2 regions of the Mesorhizobium sp. DxT genome follow, and region 2 is predicted to be linked to the other one. Evidence: riboswitches for the same ligand, from Rfam matches in the RefSeq annotation. Region 2 holds a riboswitch; the other holds the start of a gene.
The links. Region 2 has a riboswitch for glycine ahead of gcvT (glycine cleavage system aminomethyltransferase GcvT). Riboswitches for the same ligand answer to the same signal wherever they lie in the genome.
Positions count from the first base shown of each region.

Region 1: it holds a riboswitch for glycine, as region 2 does, so the genes downstream of both, ACVJNE_RS23495 (L,D-transpeptidase) here and gcvT (glycine cleavage system aminomethyltransferase GcvT) in region 2, are expected to answer to the same signal.

Region 1 covers NZ_JBZFLJ010000018.1:36,345-45,621, reverse strand. Annotated here, with positions in the region: gene rnk (nucleoside diphosphate kinase regulator) at 355-807, shown strand; gene ACVJNE_RS23540 (GreA/GreB family elongation factor) at 954-1,493, shown strand; partial or broken gene ACVJNE_RS23535 (TSUP family transporter) at 1,565-1,738, shown strand; gene ACVJNE_RS23530 (TSUP family transporter) at 1,803-2,057, shown strand; gene ACVJNE_RS23525 (DUF1127 domain-containing protein) at 2,264-2,452, shown strand; gene ACVJNE_RS23520 (hypothetical protein) at 2,623-2,745, opposite strand; gene ACVJNE_RS23515 (NUDIX hydrolase) at 3,472-3,930, shown strand; gene ACVJNE_RS23510 (PTS sugar transporter subunit IIA) at 4,112-4,639, shown strand; gene ACVJNE_RS23505 (hypothetical protein) at 4,774-5,475, shown strand; partial or broken gene ACVJNE_RS23500 (carboxynorspermidine decarboxylase) at 5,472-5,722, shown strand; glycine riboswitch at 5,932-6,019, shown strand; gene ACVJNE_RS23495 (L,D-transpeptidase) at 6,307-7,023, shown strand; gene ACVJNE_RS23490 (trimeric intracellular cation channel family protein) at 7,032-7,679, shown strand; gene ACVJNE_RS23485 (XRE family transcriptional regulator) at 7,783-8,082, shown strand; gene ACVJNE_RS23480 (lipocalin family protein) at 8,251-8,898, opposite strand; gene ACVJNE_RS23475 (relaxase/mobilization nuclease domain-containing protein) at 8,908-9,277, opposite strand, start outside.
Region 2 covers NZ_JBZFLJ010000011.1:100,267-109,543, forward strand. Annotated here, with positions in the region: gene ACVJNE_RS19595 (ABC transporter ATP-binding protein) at 1-227, shown strand, start outside; gene fghA (S-formylglutathione hydrolase) at 269-1,102, shown strand; gene ACVJNE_RS19605 (helix-turn-helix domain-containing protein) at 1,199-1,582, shown strand; glycine riboswitch at 1,676-1,762, shown strand; gene gcvT (glycine cleavage system aminomethyltransferase GcvT) at 1,910-3,013, shown strand; gene gcvH (glycine cleavage system protein GcvH) at 3,020-3,388, shown strand; gene gcvP (aminomethyl-transferring glycine dehydrogenase) at 3,400-6,201, shown strand; gene ACVJNE_RS19625 (VOC family protein) at 6,313-6,846, shown strand; gene ACVJNE_RS19630 (hypothetical protein) at 6,867-7,082, opposite strand; gene parE (DNA topoisomerase IV subunit B) at 7,360-9,277, shown strand, end outside.

The DNA of each region.
Region 1 (9,277 bases), on a different contig from region 2:
ATCACCAGGGAAGAATAGGGCACCGGAGGCGCTTTGCTCCTGAAAATGCGTCGTCGGTCTGCCGCCTTATGGCAGGTTGCCCCGGACTGCTTGGTTAGCTTGACTTTCATCCCGCAAAGTCCCACGTCTGTGGCATGTGCATGACCGACTGCCACTTTCTGAAATTTTACAGGGTCTGCCCCATCGCGGACATCTGACCCCCGGCCAGGTCGCGTCGCGCCCCGGCCGCGGGGCATAGGCTGATTCCGGTTTGACGGAGCTGCCGTCACTAAATCGGTAAACAATTCCAGTTCACAGAAGACAGCGTCACGCCGTGGTTGCGTGCGCGTGTCGTTTACATGAAAGGGCCCAGAGATGGCTCAACCGACCAAGAAGAACCGCAAGCCGGCGATCGCCGTGACGCGCACCGACAGCGAGCGCCTGTGGCGGCTCGCAGACTCCTTCGCCGACCGCAACCCCGCCGTGGCGGAGGAACTGCTCGCAGAGCTCGATCGCGCCAAGGTCGTAGAAGACGGCCGGCTCGCGCCGGACGTGGTTCGCATGGGATCGTCCCTGCGATTTACCAGCGATCTCGGCGAGGACAGAAACGTCACGCTGGTGTTCCCGGGCGAGGCCGACATCGCCGAAGGCAGGGTTTCGGTCCTGACCCCGATCGGCGTCGCGCTCATCGGCGTTTCCGCCGGACAGTCGATCGACTGGACTGCGCGTGACGGTCGCGTTCACCGCATGACGGTGGAAACAGTTCGGGTCCCGATGTCCACTGTGCCTCCGTCAGAAGCCTCGCAGGAACTGCGGACCGCGTCATGACTGAAATCCGCCCGCCCTGCCGCCTCTCGCTCTTCGGGGGCTGCCTCATCACAGGATAGCTGCCCCTGCGCCGCGTCCGTGCGGCCCAGGGGATTCTCCAGTGCGCCACAACGTAACCGCTCGAAGCCGAGCGATGGAGAACAGCTATGAAGAGAGAGACCTGCTTCCTCACGACGAAGGACTTCACGATCCTGGAGGTGATGCGTGACCGCTGCCTCGGCCAGGGCGATCCGCTCGCGCCGATCCTCAAGCGGAAGATCGAAGCGGCGACGGTGATGTTCCGCGACGACATCCCCGTCAACGTCGCCACCCTCAGCAGCCGGGTGACCTTCAGCGTCGACGGCCGCGATCCCGACACGCGCATCATCTCGCATGACCAGATGACGTCGCCGATCGGCATGTACCTGCCGATCACGGCGGCGCGCGGACTGGCGCTGCTCGGCCTTTCCAAGGGCCAGGGATTTGCCCTGCGCAACGGCGACGGCGAGGAGGAGCGGATCGTGCTCCACGAGATTCACTACCAGCCCGAAGCCGCGAGGCGCGAGAAGGAAGCGCTGGAGCGGGCCAGCACGCCGGCCTTCGGCAAGCCGAGCCTCCGCGTGATCCGGGGAGCGTTCTACGATCAGCCCCGCCTCGTGCCGGTCGCCCATGACGGCTTCGACGATCCCGGCCCGCCAGCCGCCTGAACGTCCGCCGCGGCAAGGAGAAACGAGTGACTGAATACCTTCTCCTGGCCGCGGCGGCCTTCTTCGCCGGGATGCTGAACACGATCGCGGGCGGAGGTACGTTCCTGACCTTCCCGGCGCTCGTCTACACGGGCGTGCCGCTGGTTGCCGCGAATGCGACCAATGCGGCCGCCGTGTTTCCCGGCTATCTCGGAGGAGCGCTCGGGTTCCGCCAGGAGATTGCCGCCTTCGACAGGATGCGGCTCATGAAGATCGTCGCCTTCACCGCCATCGAAGGGCTTGCGGGTTCGCTCCTTCTCCTTGTGGGGCATGCGCGACCTCAACGTCATGAACGGGCTGAAGAACGCCCTGTCGTTCGTGCAGTCCGGCATTTCCGTCGCCACCTTCGCGGCGGCGGGTATCGTCGCATGGCCGCAGGCGGTCCTCATGATGGTCGCTGCCACCATCGGCGGATATGCGGGCGCACCCGTCGCCAGGGCGTTGCCTGCCTCCGTCGTGCGCATGATCGTCATCGCTGTAGGCACGACGATGAGCGCCATCTTCTTCCGGCGGACATTCGCATGAGCCGCCCGCCCTTCTCCCGGTCAGGTGCATTGCTGATCCGGCATTGACCCCGGGGACCACCTGTCCGGCGGTCTCCGGGGTAGCCGGCTTCAACGCAGGTAGCACGGTCGCTTCCGCTCGTTGGCGAAGTTTCCGCGCGCCTGAAATCCAGCTTTCGGGCAACCCGCCGACCCCGGCGCAAGGCCCGGCCATATTCGGAGACTGACATGTCTGATCACAACAATCCTCGCCCGCGATCCGCCTTTGCGCGAATGATCGTCCGCAGGTTCGGGAGATGGCAGCGCCAGAAGGCGATGGACCAGCTTCAGGCCCTCGACGACAGGGAACTCTGGGACATCGGCATTTCCCGCAACGACATCCCGCGCGCGGTCGAAGGCCTCTTCCGGGACAAGTAGCTGGTTCCGGCCCAGGTCATTCGATTGAATGGAGATCGCCAATTGGACTTGACGACCAAGGTCATCATCGCGTCCGGCGTGCTGGGCCTGATGCTCATCGCATTCGAGCTGCTCTGACACCATTAATGAAGGCCTGCACGCGGCACAGTGTCCGCGTGCAGGCCTTTGCCTTATCGCCGCTTTCCCGGCATCGCCGCTCGGGCCATCAGTTCCGAGACGGAACCGACTTCGGCCTTCTTTTCCTTCTGCTGCTTGGGCTTGCGGGCTTCCTTGTTGCCCTTCCTCTTCGCCATGACGGCTTCCTTCCTGACGGCGCGCGCACGGCCGCCTGGCAGCACGCGGCGCGGTTGATCAATGGTGTGAAAGGAATGTCCCTGGCCCGCCGCCCGAGGCTGCACGAGCCAGGGCTAGCTGCCGTTTTTCGGGCGCTTCCGGAATGGAAGCCGCATTTCAGAAAGCGTGATCACGGCTGCATCTTGGCCAGGCTGCAGTCGATGTCAAACCTTCTTTGCGTCGCAATGCCGGTGGCCGGGCGACATAAGGTCGCCTCGTAAAGAAGGCGGCGAATGGCTATATCGACGGCATGTGCATGGAGACTTTCATCAAGGTTTCGAGGCTTGCCGGGAACGGTCGCATCCGCCCCCGGAGCAGGCTTCCTCACCCTGATTTCCGCACCTAATCCTGCTCCGGGAAATCCCTACGAACCTGCGGTCTGATCCTGCGGCGCCGAGCGCCGCATCGATGGAGCGTACAATGAGAACTTTCCGTTCACGGCCGGTCTGCCGTCTTTGCAACCACCATCTCCCGCTTTCCGCCAGCCGATGTCCCTGGTGTCTGACTCCGCCTGATCGGCGCTCTCCAAGCCCGTTCCGAATGCCTGCGCTTTCGCTCGCCCTCTCGTCAGAAACGGGGGCGCGGCCATGATGCAGTCCAGCTGCATTGTGGCGGTCACCGGCGACCTCCTGAGAGAACACGCTGCACTCCCGTGGCGCATTAACTGCGAAGGGAAGCTCGATGTCATGCTCCTGCGCCTGCGGAGGGGCGGAAGCTGGCGCATTCCGGCAGCCCGCTGGTCCGGCACGAGAAGAGGGCTGCAGTCGGCCGACCGCGCGGCGTTCCAGGAAGCCGGCATCACGGGAAGGGTCGGTTCCGAACCTCTCGGGCTGTACGTGGCGCCGAGACTTCAGCCATGCGGCAGCCGCAAGGCGGTCGAGGTGACGGTCCATGGGCTCCAAGTGTGGGGCACCTTGGTCAGCTGGCCGAACGACGTGAAGGTGATGCGTCGCTGGATGCTTCCGGACGAGGCGGCAGTATCGGTCGAGGATACCGGGCTCCGCGATCTCTTGGCGTCCCTCGTCTCGGGCACGGCACTGGTCCAGCCGGAACTGCCGTCAGGCAGCCGCCCTTTCGCAGTCGGGAACGCGTCCGTTTCAGGGCGTGCTTCGTCGGCAACAACCGCTAGGTTCGCTCCATGCTGAAAATGCCAGCCTTGGTGCGCCTCGAGGGCGCGCGCCTGCTCAAAGCGGGCATCTAACCCGGACGCGATCTGACCCCTGGCTCAGCGTCCGGGTCCGCCAGGCTTCAGCAATCTCATTTGATCTGCGTGCCCGCGATCGCGGGCGGTCGCCTGCGGCGTTCGGCCGTGGCGGGGAGTCCATCATGGAAATTCTCAATCTCCTGCATCCGCGGGACATTCTGCTGCGCGACCCGGCGCAGGCCAAACGTCCGCTTCTTGAGGCCATTGCGCGCCAACTCTCGTCCCGGACCGGGCTGTCCTTCGTGTCAGTGCTCTCGGCGCTGCTGGACAGGGAGAAACTGGGCGCGACCTACATCGGCCAAGGCATCGGCCTGCCTCACGCGATGCTGGAGCGACTGAGGGAGCCGGCCGCGGTCCTTGCAATCCTTCAACAGTCGATCCCTTACCATACCCCTCACGAGCAGTCGGTTGATGTCGTGCTGGGGGTCGGCTGGCCGCGCGAGGGTGCGACGGACTTCCTCAACGCTCTGGCGCGCTTCTGCAGGCAGCGCTCCCAGCCGCAGGTCTTGAAGAAGGTCAGAGGCGCTGCGTCGGCCGAGGAAGTTCTGGCGCATCTGAGCCGGCCTATGGATTCCGCACCTCTCTCAATTCCCGGCTTGTCGAGCCTCCAGCCTCGAGCCCAGGCAGCGGAGAGGTGGGGGTGGCGATGAGCGCAAAGACGATGGACAGGCCTTCGTGCCGGCTGGACGGTCGGATGTCAGCTCAGGATCTGGCGGATGCGCTCGGATGCGACATCGCGTTCATCCACGGCGTCTTGGCGTGTTGGAGCCGAAACTCCCTTCCCATGGCGCCCGCAGCGCGAACACAGGGCGTGCAGACCTGTGTTCGGCTGACGATAGCCCACGCGCTGCACACGACCGGCGCGCTGACGTTGCCGGACGCTGCCGCCGTGTCGGCTGGAAGCTGGCGGGTTTCTGCTTCGCTGATGAAGCTCCTAGCGTTCCGTCCGTATGGCTGTGGATCCGGCAAAGGTGATCCTGTTAGCGGTGGCGAAACGGACCCGCTCATGCAGTTCGTCCCGCATGCGGCGGAGGCCATCCCGATCGCAGCCGCCGACGAGTATCTGGATGTGGCGGACGGCCGGCGGGTCTACTGGCGCAAGCCACGGCGCGACGCATACCTGCTTGCCTGCGATCTCCACCGCCTGTCACGCGTAAGCCGACGCGAACACACGCCCGCGCTCCAGGAAGAGTACCTCGATTTGCTTGCCCGGCTGCGGGAGCCCGAGGACCATGTCTGCGAATGGATCGGGACGGTCGCTGACGGCCGTTTCCGTCCCGCTCCCGACAGGTTCGCCGAGCGTTCGCCAGCAATGCGGCAGGGAATTGGCGACGCAAGGGGCCGATTGTTCGCCGAGTCCTACGCGAGGAAGGTTTCCGTCAACGTGTCGCTGGCGGCGCGCTCGATGAAGCGACGCGCGCTAGGCCTCGCCGTGATCGATCCGCTGCGGACGGCGGCTACCCGGAAAGGCGATGGCCGAGCATGATGAACACCCACCTGATCGACAAGTCGAAGCTGCTCCTCAACCTCGAGCGGATCGAACACCTGCGCGAGAAGTCCGGAGCCAAGGCGCTGCTGGCGCTGAAACGCTTTCCAGCTTGGAGCGTGTTCGACTTCATACGCCCCTACATGGACAGCGCGACATCCTCGTCCCTCAACAAGGTTAGGCTGGGAAGCACACCCGGTTCGGCGGCGAAACGCACGCCTACGGCCTTGCTTGGGCCGATCACGAGAACTACGAAGCGGCCGGGCTTGCATGGTTCATGAACCGGATGCGGGTCCTCGAGTTCTTCCGGTTTGTCTGCGGCTTGCGCAATCGGTTGCTCGCGGCTGGGTTAGCTGCCAAATCATTGCGGGCGGATTGATCAACTTCAGCTCGCGCGTTCAGGTAGGTGTATCTCGCGGCCTCAATACCGCCCCAAAGATTGCGTCATCTGGCTCGAATTGACGCGCGGGAGAGAGCCGGGGGACCGGCCGCCGAAGGAGCAACCGCCCCGGAAACTCTCAGGCACCCGGACCGCCCGTCGATAAAAGACTCTGGAAAGCGGAGCGGCAGCTCCCGCCGAAGGTATAAGCCGGGCCCGTGCGAGACGGTCCCTGCCAAGCTCTCAGGCCAATGACAGAGGGGGCATGCATGCGAATAGGCATGCATCGCGCCAGAGGTCTGTCATGAATCAGCGCCCTTGATCAGCGTCGCAGTTTTCTGCGTGCCGTGATGGCGCGCAGTTGTCCTGCTCGACATTTCAACTTCGCTCTTCCGGTCGCACGTCCGCTTCGTCGAAGCTGGCGGCGCGCCGCTTTTTCAGAATGCAACGATATGACTGATTTTCCCCCTTCTACCCTGAGCCGTCGCGCACTGCTCGTTGGTGGCGCCGCGTTCCTCGCCCCCGCCGCCGCGGGCTGTTCCACAACCGCTCCCGCGCCTTCGCTGGCTGTAGCTCCACCCCCCGCTCCCGAAGCTTCCTTCGACGTGGATGTGCTGTCGATGTACCGGGCGATGCCGGAGGAGAAGTTTCCGGTGCCGGCCGCCGACCTGCAGAGTCTTGACCCGAAATATGTCCGTCGGGTCGTAGACTACGTAGCCGTCGAGAAGCCCGGCACGGTGATCGTCGATACGGCCGCACGCTACCTGTATCATGTCCTGCCCGGCGGACTTGCGACCCGCTACGGTGTCGGCATCGGTCGTGCGGGATTCGAATGGTCGGGCCGGGCCCACATCGCCTACAAGCGGGAGTGGCCGGTCTGGACGCCTCCTTCGGATATGATCAAGCGCCAGCCCGCGCTCGAGAGGTGGCGTCATGGCCGGCCGCCCGGCATCGACAATCCCCTTGGGGCACGCGCGCTCTACATCCACCAGGGAAACCGGGATACGCTTTACCGCATCCATGGCACCGCTGAGGCGTGGACGATCGGCAAGGCGATATCGTCGGGCTGCGTGCGCCTGCTGCATCAGGATGTCATCCATCTGCACGAACATGTCCGACCCGGGTCAGCCATCATTGTCATGGGATCCGGCGGCGCTGCCGACGTGTGAGGACTGTCATGATCGACCAGGCAATGACTTTCCTCGACTGGTTCGGGGTCGTGGTCTTCGCGACCACTGGCACGCTGGCCGCTGCACGCAAGCGGATGGACCTGTTCGGCTTTATACTCCTTGGCACGGCCACGGGCATCGGAGGTGGAACGATAAGGGACACTGTCCTCGGCGCCACGCCCGTATTCTGGATCACCAGCCCGGAATACCTTCTGGCCTGTGTGGCCGTGTCGTCCGCCGTGTTCTTCCTGGCGCATATCCCGCAGTCACGGGAAGCCCTCTTGCTGCGGTTTGATGCAGTAGGCTTAGCCCTTTTCGCAGTCCTTGGAGCCGACAGGACTCTGGCTATGGCCGGTGGACCTGTGGCTGCGGTGGCCATGGGCATCGTGACAGCCACGTTCGGCGGTCTCGTCAGGGATGTCCTCAGCGGCGAGAGTCCTGCGATCCTCAGCCGGGAGGTCTATGCCTCCGCGGCGCTCGCAGGTGCCTCGACGTTCGTCCTCCTCCATGAGGGAGGTGCCGGACGAGAGATCGCGGTGATCGTCGGCTTCACGGTGGCGGCTGCTATCCGCTTCGGGGCACTGCAGTGGGGGTGGTCGCTTCCCCGCTACAGCGCTCGCGGCGCAGATCGCGCCAACGGGGTGGTCTCCAGCTAAAATGGCATTCTGGATCCGAGATGGCGGAGAGGCCAGCCCTTGCTCCGACCTAGCAAGGGGCGCAACTATCGCCGCCTCGATGGACCTTCGAGGAGAAAGTTCGATGATTTCAGGTTCGCAATGCCGAGCCGCCCGCGCTCTCGTGGAAGTCACGCGGGCCAAGCTCAGCCTTCGTTCTGGAGTGGATGAAGACACCATCCATGACTTCGAGCGCAAGATCGACAACCCGAACGAGCGTGACGTTGAGGCCCTGCAGGCTAGTCTCGAGGAGCTTGGGGCCGTATTCATTCCGGAGAATGGCGGCGGCATCGGAGTACGGCTGAAGTTTACCGCGGCTGAAGCCCGCCAGATTGCACGTCTTGAGGGAGAAGGCGGCGTTGTTGCAGATGATCGAGTGCCATGAGCCAACGGGCCTCCCACCTGCTTTGTTGAAGCAGCGATTATAAGCCGGGGCACGGCGCTTGTCGTCCACGCGGCGCGGTCGCTGTCGTGGCACGGCCCAGCTGTTAACCGCCGAGCGACGCCCTGGGATCGCGCCCCAGATCTCAACTCAAGACGCCCTGAGCCCCCGCTAGTCCACCATGTCGTCAGTGACGACGCGGCCCGTGTGACGCGGAACGATCAGCGCTGTCAGGTCGAATCCTTGGCGTTCCGCCTCCGCGAGGTATTCAGCGCGCGTATCCGCGTCCAGCGATGGAGTTCTCGACAGCAGCCACAGATATCTATGATCCGGCGTGCCGACCAGGGAGACCGAGTAGTCGTCGGCGAGTTTCAAGACCCAGTAGTCGCCGCTCGTGAAGGGTATCCACCGGATGACTTTGGGCAGGAAGGTCACCTTCATTCGGGACCCGCCCTCGTCGACCGGTATGGCCTCCCCCACCGCCTGTGATGGGTTGCCATCCTCGTCGAAGCAGCGATTGTCGATCCTGACCGATCCGCTGTCGTTAAGCGAGTAGCGTGCGGTGATGTCGGTCGCCGTCTCGTCCTCGTACTTCAGCGGAAGCCGACAGATCTCGTACCATTGACCGAGGTACCGTTCGAGGTCGAGTGAAGGAATAGCGGCGACGGGTGTCTGCATCATGGTTGTTCTCCTTGCTCGCACAAACACGCGGTCCAGCTGTCGGGTTCCGATCTGCGATTCTTGTGCTGCTGCGGCGTCCGGTCGATCTTCCGAGCCGTCCGGCAGGGGAAACTCCGCGTGAGGCCGTTCATCCTTCATGCCCGCCTCCTATCGTTCGCGATCGTCGCGATCGCGCTCGTGACGCTGTTCAATCTCGTGTTCGATCTGGCGCAGTCGCGGCACGTTCTGCTGAGGGGGATCGGATCGGTCGGGTTCGGCCGCGGGCCTCGTGGGGGCCTCTTGCTGGCCGTGCCCGTCCCCCTCTTCAGACTCGCGAAGAACGTCCAAATCCGCCTCACGGACCTGATCTGCCTCGATAGCTCCCGAGGGCGATCCGTTTGAATCCTTGCCGTCGCTCACCACGGACGACTGACCGGCGAAATGGTGTTCGCGGTCGACATTTCGATTGGCTTCACGCCGCGCAAGTTCGATCGCCTCGATGGCTCCTTGCAGCTGCTGGTCCGACTTGGCGACCTCG
Region 2 (9,277 bases):
AGGCCGACCGCAAGACTGTCCTTTTCGTCACCCACGACATCGAGGAAGCGATCTTCCTGGGCAGCCGCTGTCTCGTGATGAGCGCGCGGCCGGGACGCATAAAGGCCGACATTTCGATCCCCCTGCCCTATCCGCGTCATTACCGGATGAAGGCCGAGCCCGGTTTCCTCGACCTCAAGGTGCGGCTGACGGACGAAATCCGCGAGGAGGCGATGAAGGTCGCGTGAGCGTGTCGACAGCGGGCGTCACATCGGCTACCCCGGGGTCCATGAAAACTCTATCGACCTCCCTCTCCCACGGCGGCGTTCAGGGCGTTTATTCTCACGCCTCCGAGACCTGCGCCTGTGACATGACCTTCGCCGTTTTCGTGCCGCAGCAGGCCGCGCAGGGCCCCCTGCCCGTGCTCTGGTATCTCTCCGGGCTGACCTGCACGCACCAGAACGTGATGGACAAGGGTGAATATCGGCAGCTCGCGGCCGAACTGGGCCTCATCGTCGTCTGTCCCGACACCAGCCCGCGCGGTGAAGCCGTGCCCGACGAGAAGGACAACTGGCAGTTCGGCGCCGGCGCCGGCTTTTACGTCGACGCAACCGAGGCGCCCTATGCCGCGAACTACCGGATGTATTCCTACGTAACGCAGGAATTGCCGGCGCTGATCGCGCGCGAATTTCCCGCCGACATGGAGCGCCAGGGCATTTTCGGCCATTCCATGGGTGGCCATGGCGCGCTGACCATCGCCCTGAAACACTCCGACCGCTTCCGCTCGGCGTCCGCCTTCGCGCCGATCGTGCAGCCATCGACGGCCGGCTGGTCGAAACCCGCCTTCCAGAAATATCTCGGCGAGGACGAAACAGCCTGGCGCGCCTATGATGCCTGTGCGCTGGTCGAGGACGGCGCGCGGTTCCCGGAGTTCCTGATCGATCAAGGCAAGGCCGACGGTTTCCTCGACGAGGGCCTGCGCCCCTGGCTGTTCGAGGATGCCTGCCGCAAGGCCGGCATTCCGCTTTCGCTGAACATGCGCGAAGGCTACGACCATTCCTATTTCTTCATTTCGACCTTCATGGATGACCACTTGCGCTGGCACGCACAGCGGCTTGTCTGACCTCCAAGGGTTGCGCCTGCCCGACCGATCCCTATGCTAGCCGCGCAGCCTGCGTGTCATGCGGGCGCGATTTCACCACAACAAGGAGGTGGGTGGGTGCCCGACACCGCGACGATCTATTCCGACATTCCCGATACAGACACGCTCGGCGGCAGGCTATCGCGCGCCAGGGACGCAGTCGGGCTTTCCGCTGCGCAACTTGCCCGCCGCATCGGCGTGCAGTCATCGACCATCCAGGCATGGGAAAGCGACCGCTCCCAGCCGCGCGCCAACCGGCTTTCCATGCTGGCAGGCGTCTTGAATGTCAGCCTCTCATGGCTGCTCTACGGCGTCGGCACCTCGCCTATCGAGGAAACGGGGGCCGAACTGGCCGAAAGCGTCGCCTTTCAACTCGACCGCCTCAAGCGCCTGCACCAGGAAACCGCCGAGGTTATCGGGCAGATCGAGCGTGATCTGGGCCGCATGGCCGCCTACGATTGACGGTCTCTATCGACTGATCGGGATAAGCGTTGCGAGCAGGTGACATCGCCTCTCGCATCGGCTAGAAACGACTCGTCCTGGGCAGCGATGCCCTGCCGGCTTGCGGGAGAGAGCAGCGAAAGCTGCCGCCGAAGGGGAAATCGCCCGAAATCTCTCAGGCAAAAGAACCGTAGGCCGGTCAAGACGCTCTGGAAAGTCGGGGGAAACCCCGCGCCGAAGGTGTAAGGGCGACCGACAGAGTTCCGGTCGTACCAAGTCTCTCAGGCTTCCGACAGAGGGGCGCGAACTGCCGCTTCAGCGGCTGGTTGGTGCTGTTCTGGAGGATGAATGACCGATACGGGCGAACTTTTTCAACTGCCGCTGAAAGACCTGCACGAGGCCGCCGGTGCGCGCTTCGGGGGGTTTGCCGGCTGGTCGATGCCGATCACCTACCCGCTCGGCGTGCTCAAGGAGCACCTGCACACGCGGGAAAAGGCCGGCCTTTTCGATATTTCCCACATGAAACTGTTCCTCGTGACAGGGTCACAGGCGGCGGCCGCGCTGGCGCGCGCATGCCCGCTCGATCCCGCTGCGCTGAACGAGGGCCAGTCGAAATACACCTTCTTCCTGAACGACGAGGCCGGCATCCTCGACGACCTCATCGTCACCCGTCTTGGGGCGGAGCGCTTCATGGTCGTCGCCAATGCTGGCAACGCGGCCGCAGACGAAAAGCACCTGAAGCAGGTCGCCGCGTCCTTCGACTGCACGACCGAGCCGCTTGAGCGCGTCTTCCTGGCGTTGCAGGGGCCTGCAGCCGAAGGCGCACTCTCCAGGGCCGGCGTCGATCTTTCGGCACTGACCTTCATGCACGGGCTGGAGCCGCGTGAAGGCTGGTTTGCCAGCCGCTCCGGCTATACCGGCGAGGATGGATTCGAGATCGCCCTGCCCTGGGCCGAGGCGAAAGCCTTCGCCGAAGCTCTGCTTGCCGACGAAAACGTCGAGTGGATCGGTCTTGCAGCCCGCGACAGTCTGCGGCTCGAAGCCGGGCTCTGCCTGCACGGGCAGGACATTACGCCCGAGACGACGCCGGTCGATGCCGGCCTGATGTGGGCGATAGCCAAGCCGCTGCGTGAAAACGGCAGTTTCATCGGCGCCGATGCTCTGAGCGCGGCACTTGCGGCGGGGCCACGGCGCAAGCGCGTCGGACTGAAGCCGGAAGGCCGCCAGCCGGTGCGCGCTGGCGCTGACCTGTTCGACGGCGACGGCAACCCGGCCGGCAGCGTGACCTCCGGCGGCTTCGGCCCTTCGGCAGGCTTCCCCGTCGCGATGGGCTACGTGCCGGCCGCCCTCGCGGCGCCTGGCAGCAGACTTTTCGCAGAGGTGCGCGGCAACCGCGTGCCGATCGACATTCATCCCCTTCCCTTCACGCAGCATCGCTACCGCAAAGGATAGACCCCGATGGCAACCACCTATTTCACCGAAGATCATGAATGGCTGCGCGTCGAGGGCGGTGTCGCCACGGTGGGCATCACGGATTACGCGCAGGAGCAGCTCGGCGACCTCGTTTTCGTGGAACTGCCCGAGGTCGGCAAAGCCGTATCCAAGGGCGACGCGGCCGTGGTGGTCGAGTCCGTCAAGGCTGCCTCCGACGTCTACGCACCGGCCGACGGGGAGATCACCGAGGTCAACGACAAGCTTTCGTCCGACCCGGCGCTGGTCAACTCTTCGGCGGCAGCGGACGGCTGGCTCTGGAAGATGAAGCTTGCCGACGAAAGCCAGCTCGAGGGCCTGATGGACGAGGCCGGCTACAAGGCGATGATCGGCTGAAGGACGAAATCATGAACGAAAGACAAGCCATCTTTGCCGACCGTCACGTCGGCCCCGGCCCGCAGGACGTACGCGCCATGCTCGCCGCCCTCGGCGTCCCATCGGTCGAGACCCTCATCACCCAGGCAGTGCCGAAGTCCATCAGGCTCGACCGCCCCCTCGACTTGCCCGAGCCCGCAAGCGAAGCCGAAGCGCTCTCCGAGCTTGGCGAGAAGATGGGCCGCAACGTGGTGCTGAAAAGCTTCATCGGTGCGGGCTACCATGGCGTGAACGTGCCGCCGGTCATCCAGCGCAACCTGTTCGAGAACCCGGCCTGGTACACGGCATACACGCCCTACCAGTCCGAGATCAGCCAGGGGCGGCTGGAGATGCTGTTCAACTTCCAGACGCTGGTGAGCGAGCTGACCGGCCTGCCGGTGGCCTCCGCCTCGCTGCTGGACGAGGCGACCGCCGTTGCCGAGGCCGTCGGCATCGCGTGGCGGCATCACCGTTCCAAGCGCAACGACGTGGTTCTTGCCGGTGCGCTGCACGGGCAGATTCTCGACGTGGTCAGGACGCGCGCGGAACCGCTCGGCATCAACATAGGTGCCGACGGGATCGGCGCGGAGACGACAGCCGTCATCGTGCCGTGGCCGGACACCCACGGGGTCTATGGCGACCACAAGGATACGATTGCCAGGGCGAAGGAAGCCGGCGCCATCGTCATCTTCGTGGCCGATCCGCTGGCGCTGACCCTGACCGAGACGCCGGCCTCGCGGGGTGCGGACATCGCGGTCGGCTCCATGCAGCGCTACGGCGTGCCGATGGGCTATGGCGGCCCGCATGCTGCCTATTGCGCGGTCTCCGACCAGCTTACCCGGCTGATGCCGGGCCGGCTCGTCGGCCAGTCGACCGACGCGCATGGCAGGCCGGGCTACCGCCTTGCGCTGCAGACGCGCGAGCAGCACATCCGCCGCGACAAGGCGACCTCCAACATCTGCACGGCGCAGGCGCTGCTTGCCAACATGGCAGTCGCCTACGCGATCTGGCACGGGCCGGAAGGCCTGCAGGCCATCGCAAGGCGGGTGAACGGGCTGGCCGCACGGCTGGCGGCTGGCTTGTCGGCGGCGGGCGTCGAAATCGCGGGGACAACGATCTTCGACACGGTGACCGTCACGGTTTCCGGCAAGGCCCGCGACATAGCTGGAAAGGCGGAAAAGGCTGGGCTTCTGCTGCGCGTGATCGACGCCGACCGGATCGGGATCACCTTCGACGAGACCTCGACCGAAGCCGATCTTCAAACCATCGGCGAGCTCTTCGGCGCTTCGATTCCGGACGATGCCTCCGCCTCGCTGCCAGGCAAAGCGCGCGACAAGGGCTTCCTCACCCAGCCGGTTTTCCACGAGAACCGGTCGGAAACGGAAATGATGCGCTTCCTGCGCCGGCTTGCCGACAAGGATCTCGCGCTCGACCGCGCGATGATCCCGCTGGGCTCCTGCACGATGAAGCTCAACGCGGCCGCCGAGATGATGCCGGTGAGCTGGCCGAATGTCGGCAATCTGCATCCCTTCGCGCCCGAAGCGCATGCGCAGGGCTATCGCGCGATGATCGACGAGCTGGAAGGCTGGCTTGCCGAAATCACTGGCTTTGCCGCCGTCTCGCTGCAGCCCAACGCCGGCAGCCAGGGTGAATATGCCGGGCTTCTGGCCATCCGCCGCTATCACCGCGAGCGCGGGGATGCGGGCCGCACAGTCTGCCTCATCCCCTCCTCCGCGCACGGCACCAACCCGGCGAGTGCGGCCATGGCCGGCATGGACGTGGTGGTGGTGAAATGCACGGAAGAGGGTGACATCGACGTCGACGACCTCAAGGCAAAGGCCGCGCAGTTCTCGGACCGGCTCGCCGCGCTGATGATCACCTACCCCTCAACGCACGGCGTGTTCGAGGAAGGCGTCCGCGACATCTGCGCGCTGGTGCATGAGCATGGCGGGCAGGTCTATCTCGACGGCGCCAACCTCAATGCCGTGGTCGGCCTTGCCCGGCCCGGCGATCTCGGTGCCGACGTCTGCCACATGAACCTGCACAAGACCTTCTGCATCCCGCATGGCGGCGGCGGCCCGGGCATCGGCCCGATCGGCGTCGCGGCCCATCTGGCGCCGTTCCTCCCGGGTCACGTGGCAGGCGGCACCGAGCAGGCGGTGGCCGCTGCCCCGTTCGGCTCGGCGTCGATCCTGCCGATCACCTGGATGTACATCCGCATGATGGGTGCTTCAGGGCTGAAGCGTGCAACGGAGACGGCGATCCTGTCGGCCAACTACGTCGCCGAGCGCCTGAAAGCCCACTATCCGGTGCTCTACAAGGGTCGTAACGGCCGTGTGGCGCACGAGTGCATCCTCGATACGCGCGTGCTCAAGGACAGCGCGGGCGTAACCGTGGAAGACATCGCCAAGCGGCTGATCGATTACGGTTTCCACGCACCGACCATGTCGTGGCCGGTCGCTGGAACGCTGATGGTGGAGCCGACGGAAAGCGAGCCGAAGCGCGAGCTCGACCGCTTCTGCGACGCCATGATCGGCATCGCGTCGGAAGCCGGCAAGGTCGCCGACGGCTCATGGCCGAAAGATGACAACCCGCTCGTCAACGCGCCGCACACCGCGGCCGAAGCCATGGCCGATGAGTGGGCTCATGCCTATCCGCGTTCGGTCGCAGCCTTCCCCGCTGGCGAAACGGACTTCGCCGCAAAATACTGGCCGCCGGTCTCCCGCATCGACAATGTCGGCGGCGACCGCAACCTCGTCTGCGCCTGCCCGCCGGTGGAAGCGCTGGCGAGCTGAGCAGAATTTCTCCCGCCGCCTGTCGGACTGACAGGCGGCGATACGTCCTCGGGTGGCAGGGGCAAGACGCTTCTGCCCTTTCAACCCATGCGAGGATGAGGAGAAAACCCCATGGAAACCCATACCGCGCCACGCCCCGTCGCGAAGGACAGGAACAGCCCTCTGCGCCACATCACGCCCTGTCTCTGGTTCGACGACAAGGCGGAGGACGCCGCCAACTTCTACGTCTCGATCTTCCCCAACTCACACATCAGGACGATCAGCCGCTACGGCTCCGAAGGCAAGGAAATCCACGGCAAGGAAGAAGGCGCCGTGATGACCGTGGCGTTCACGCTCGACGGCCAGGATTTCGTAGGCCTCAATGGCGGGCCGCACTTCACCTTCGATGAAGCGATCTCGTTCCAGATTCCGTGCGCAGACCAGGAAGAGGTCGACTACTACTGGGCCAGGCTCAGCGAAGGCGGCCAGGAAGGGCCATGCGGCTGGGTCAAGGACAGGTTCGGCCTGTCGTGGCAGGTGGTGCCGAACGCGCTGCTGGAGATGATGCAGGATACCGACGCGGCCAAGGTTGCGCGCGTCACGGCTGCGTTCCTGCAGATGAAGAAGTTCGACATCGCGATGCTGCGCTCAGCCTTCGAAGGCTGAAACCGGCGGGCCGGTCGTCGCTAGGCGATCGGCTCGCCCTCGGCGGGCGACGCATGTGCCGGCATATGCGATTTTGCGAATGTGACGCCGGCTTCCGCACGCGCCAGCCGCGCCACGCCAAACGCCAGCGCGAAAGCAGCGGTGAAGACCAGCACCAGCCGCAACCAGCGTGGCAACCCGCCAAACTGCGTTGCACCGCCTGTGCTCGCTCCCGAGCCGGTTCCAATCGTTGCCATAGTCGCGTGTTTCAAAGCCTCTGCCCCTGCACTTCCACCATTTTTGTGTTACGGGCGAAGCTGGAGGCGAAAGCTGAACAAATTCGCCCCCTGAAGCGGCACAAAACGGGCTTATTCGTCAGGCTGGTTAGCCTTCGGTAAGACCGATCCGTAAAATTGGAGCCATTCGACACGACCGCGGCCCCGGCCGCGAACGTATCAGGAACTCCCGTCGCCTTGACCGCCGAACCGTGGCAGTATCGGCAGTGATTCGCGGCATATCGAACGACAGGCATTCATGGACGACGCAAACGATCTCTTCGCCAACCTAGCCGACGGCCCGACCGCGCAGCGCGCGCCTGCACGCCCGGTCGACCCGCTGGTTCAGGCCGCCAAAGCAAAGCAGCCGCAGCAGAAGGATGGCAGCGAAGGCTACAGCGCGGCCGACATCGAGGTTCTGGAAGGGCTGGAGCCGGTGCGGCGCCGGCCGGGTATGTATATCGGCGGCACCGACGAGAAGGCGCTTCACCACCTCTTCGCCGAGGTGATCGACAATTCGATGGACGAGGCGGTCGCCGGCCATGCGACCTTCATCGAGGTCGAGCTGGACGCCGAAGGCTTCATCACCGTCACCGACAACGGCCGCGGTATACCGGTCGACCCGCACCCGAAGTTCAAGGACAAGTCGGCGCTCGAAGTCATCATGACGACGCTGCACGCCGGCGGCAAATTCGACTCCAAGGTCTACGAAACCTCCGGCGGCCTGCACGGCGTCGGCGTCTCGGTCGTCAACGCGCTGTCCGACGTGCTCGAAGTCGAGGTCGCGCGCGGCCGCAAGCTCTACCGTCAGCGCTTCTCGCGCGGCGTGCCGCAGGGGCCGCTGGAAAACCTCGGCGACGTGCACAACCGGCGCGGCACCCGCACCCGCTTCCATCCCGACGCGGACATATTCGGCAAGAACGCGAAGTTCGAGCCGGCGCGGCTCTACCGTATGGCCCGCTCCAAGGCCTATCTCTTCGGCGGCGTGGAAATCCGCTGGTCGTGCGACCCGGCATTGATCCCGGAAAAGGATGAGACGCCGGCCAAGGCCGTCTTTCACTTTCCCGGCGGATTGAAGGATTATCTGGCCGCATCGCTCGGCTCCGACTTCCAGGTAACCCGCGAAATCTTCGCCGGCAAGAGCGAGAAGCAGGGCGGCCACGGCTCCATGGAATGGGCGGTCACCTGGTATGGCGGCGACGGCTTCCTGAACTCCTACTGTAACACCATCCCGACGCCGGAAGGCGGCACCCACGAGATGGGCTTCCGCAACGTGCTGACGCGCGGACTGAAAGCCTATGCGGATCTGGTCGGCAACAAGCGCGCCTCGGTCGTCACCGGCGAGGACGTGATGATCTCGGCCGCCGGCATGCTGTCGGTGTTCATCCGCGAACCGGAATTCGTCGGCCAGACCAAGGACCGGCTGGCGACCGTGGAGGCGCAGCGGATCGTGGAGACGGCGATCCGCGACGCCTTCGACCACTGGCTCGCCGACAATCCGCAGGAAGCCTCAAAGCTGCTCGACTGGGTGATCGCGCGTGCTGACGAACGCGTACGCCGCCGCCAGGAGAAGGAAGTCAGCCGCAAGAGCGCGGTGCGCAAGCTGCGCCTGCCGGGCAAGCTGGCTGACTGCACGCAGGGCGCGGCGCAAGGCGCGGAACTCTTCATCGTCGAGGGCGACTCGGCCGGCGGTTCCGCCAAGCAGGCGCGCGACCGCGCCAGCCAGGCGGTGCTGCCTCTGCGGGGCAAGATCCTGAACGTGGCCAGCGCCGGCCACGACAAGCTTTCAGCAAATCAGCAGATCGCGGACATCATCCAGGCGCTGGGCTGCGGCACGCGCTCGAAATACCGCGACGAGGACCTGCGCTACGATCGCATCATCATCATGACGGATGCCGACGTCGACGGCGCGCATATCGCCTCGCTGCTGATTACCTTCTTCTATCAGGAGATGCCGCAGCTCATCAAAGGCGGCCATCTCTACATGGCCGTGCCGCCGCTCTATCGCATCAGCCAGGGCGGCAAGACGATGTATGCGCGCGACGACGCCCACAAGGACGAGCTCGTGAAGAGCGAATTCACAGGCCGCGGCAAGATCGAGATCGGCCGCTTCAAGGGCCTGGGCGAGATGATGGCCGGCCAGCTCAAGGAAACGACCATGGACCGGCGCAAGCGCA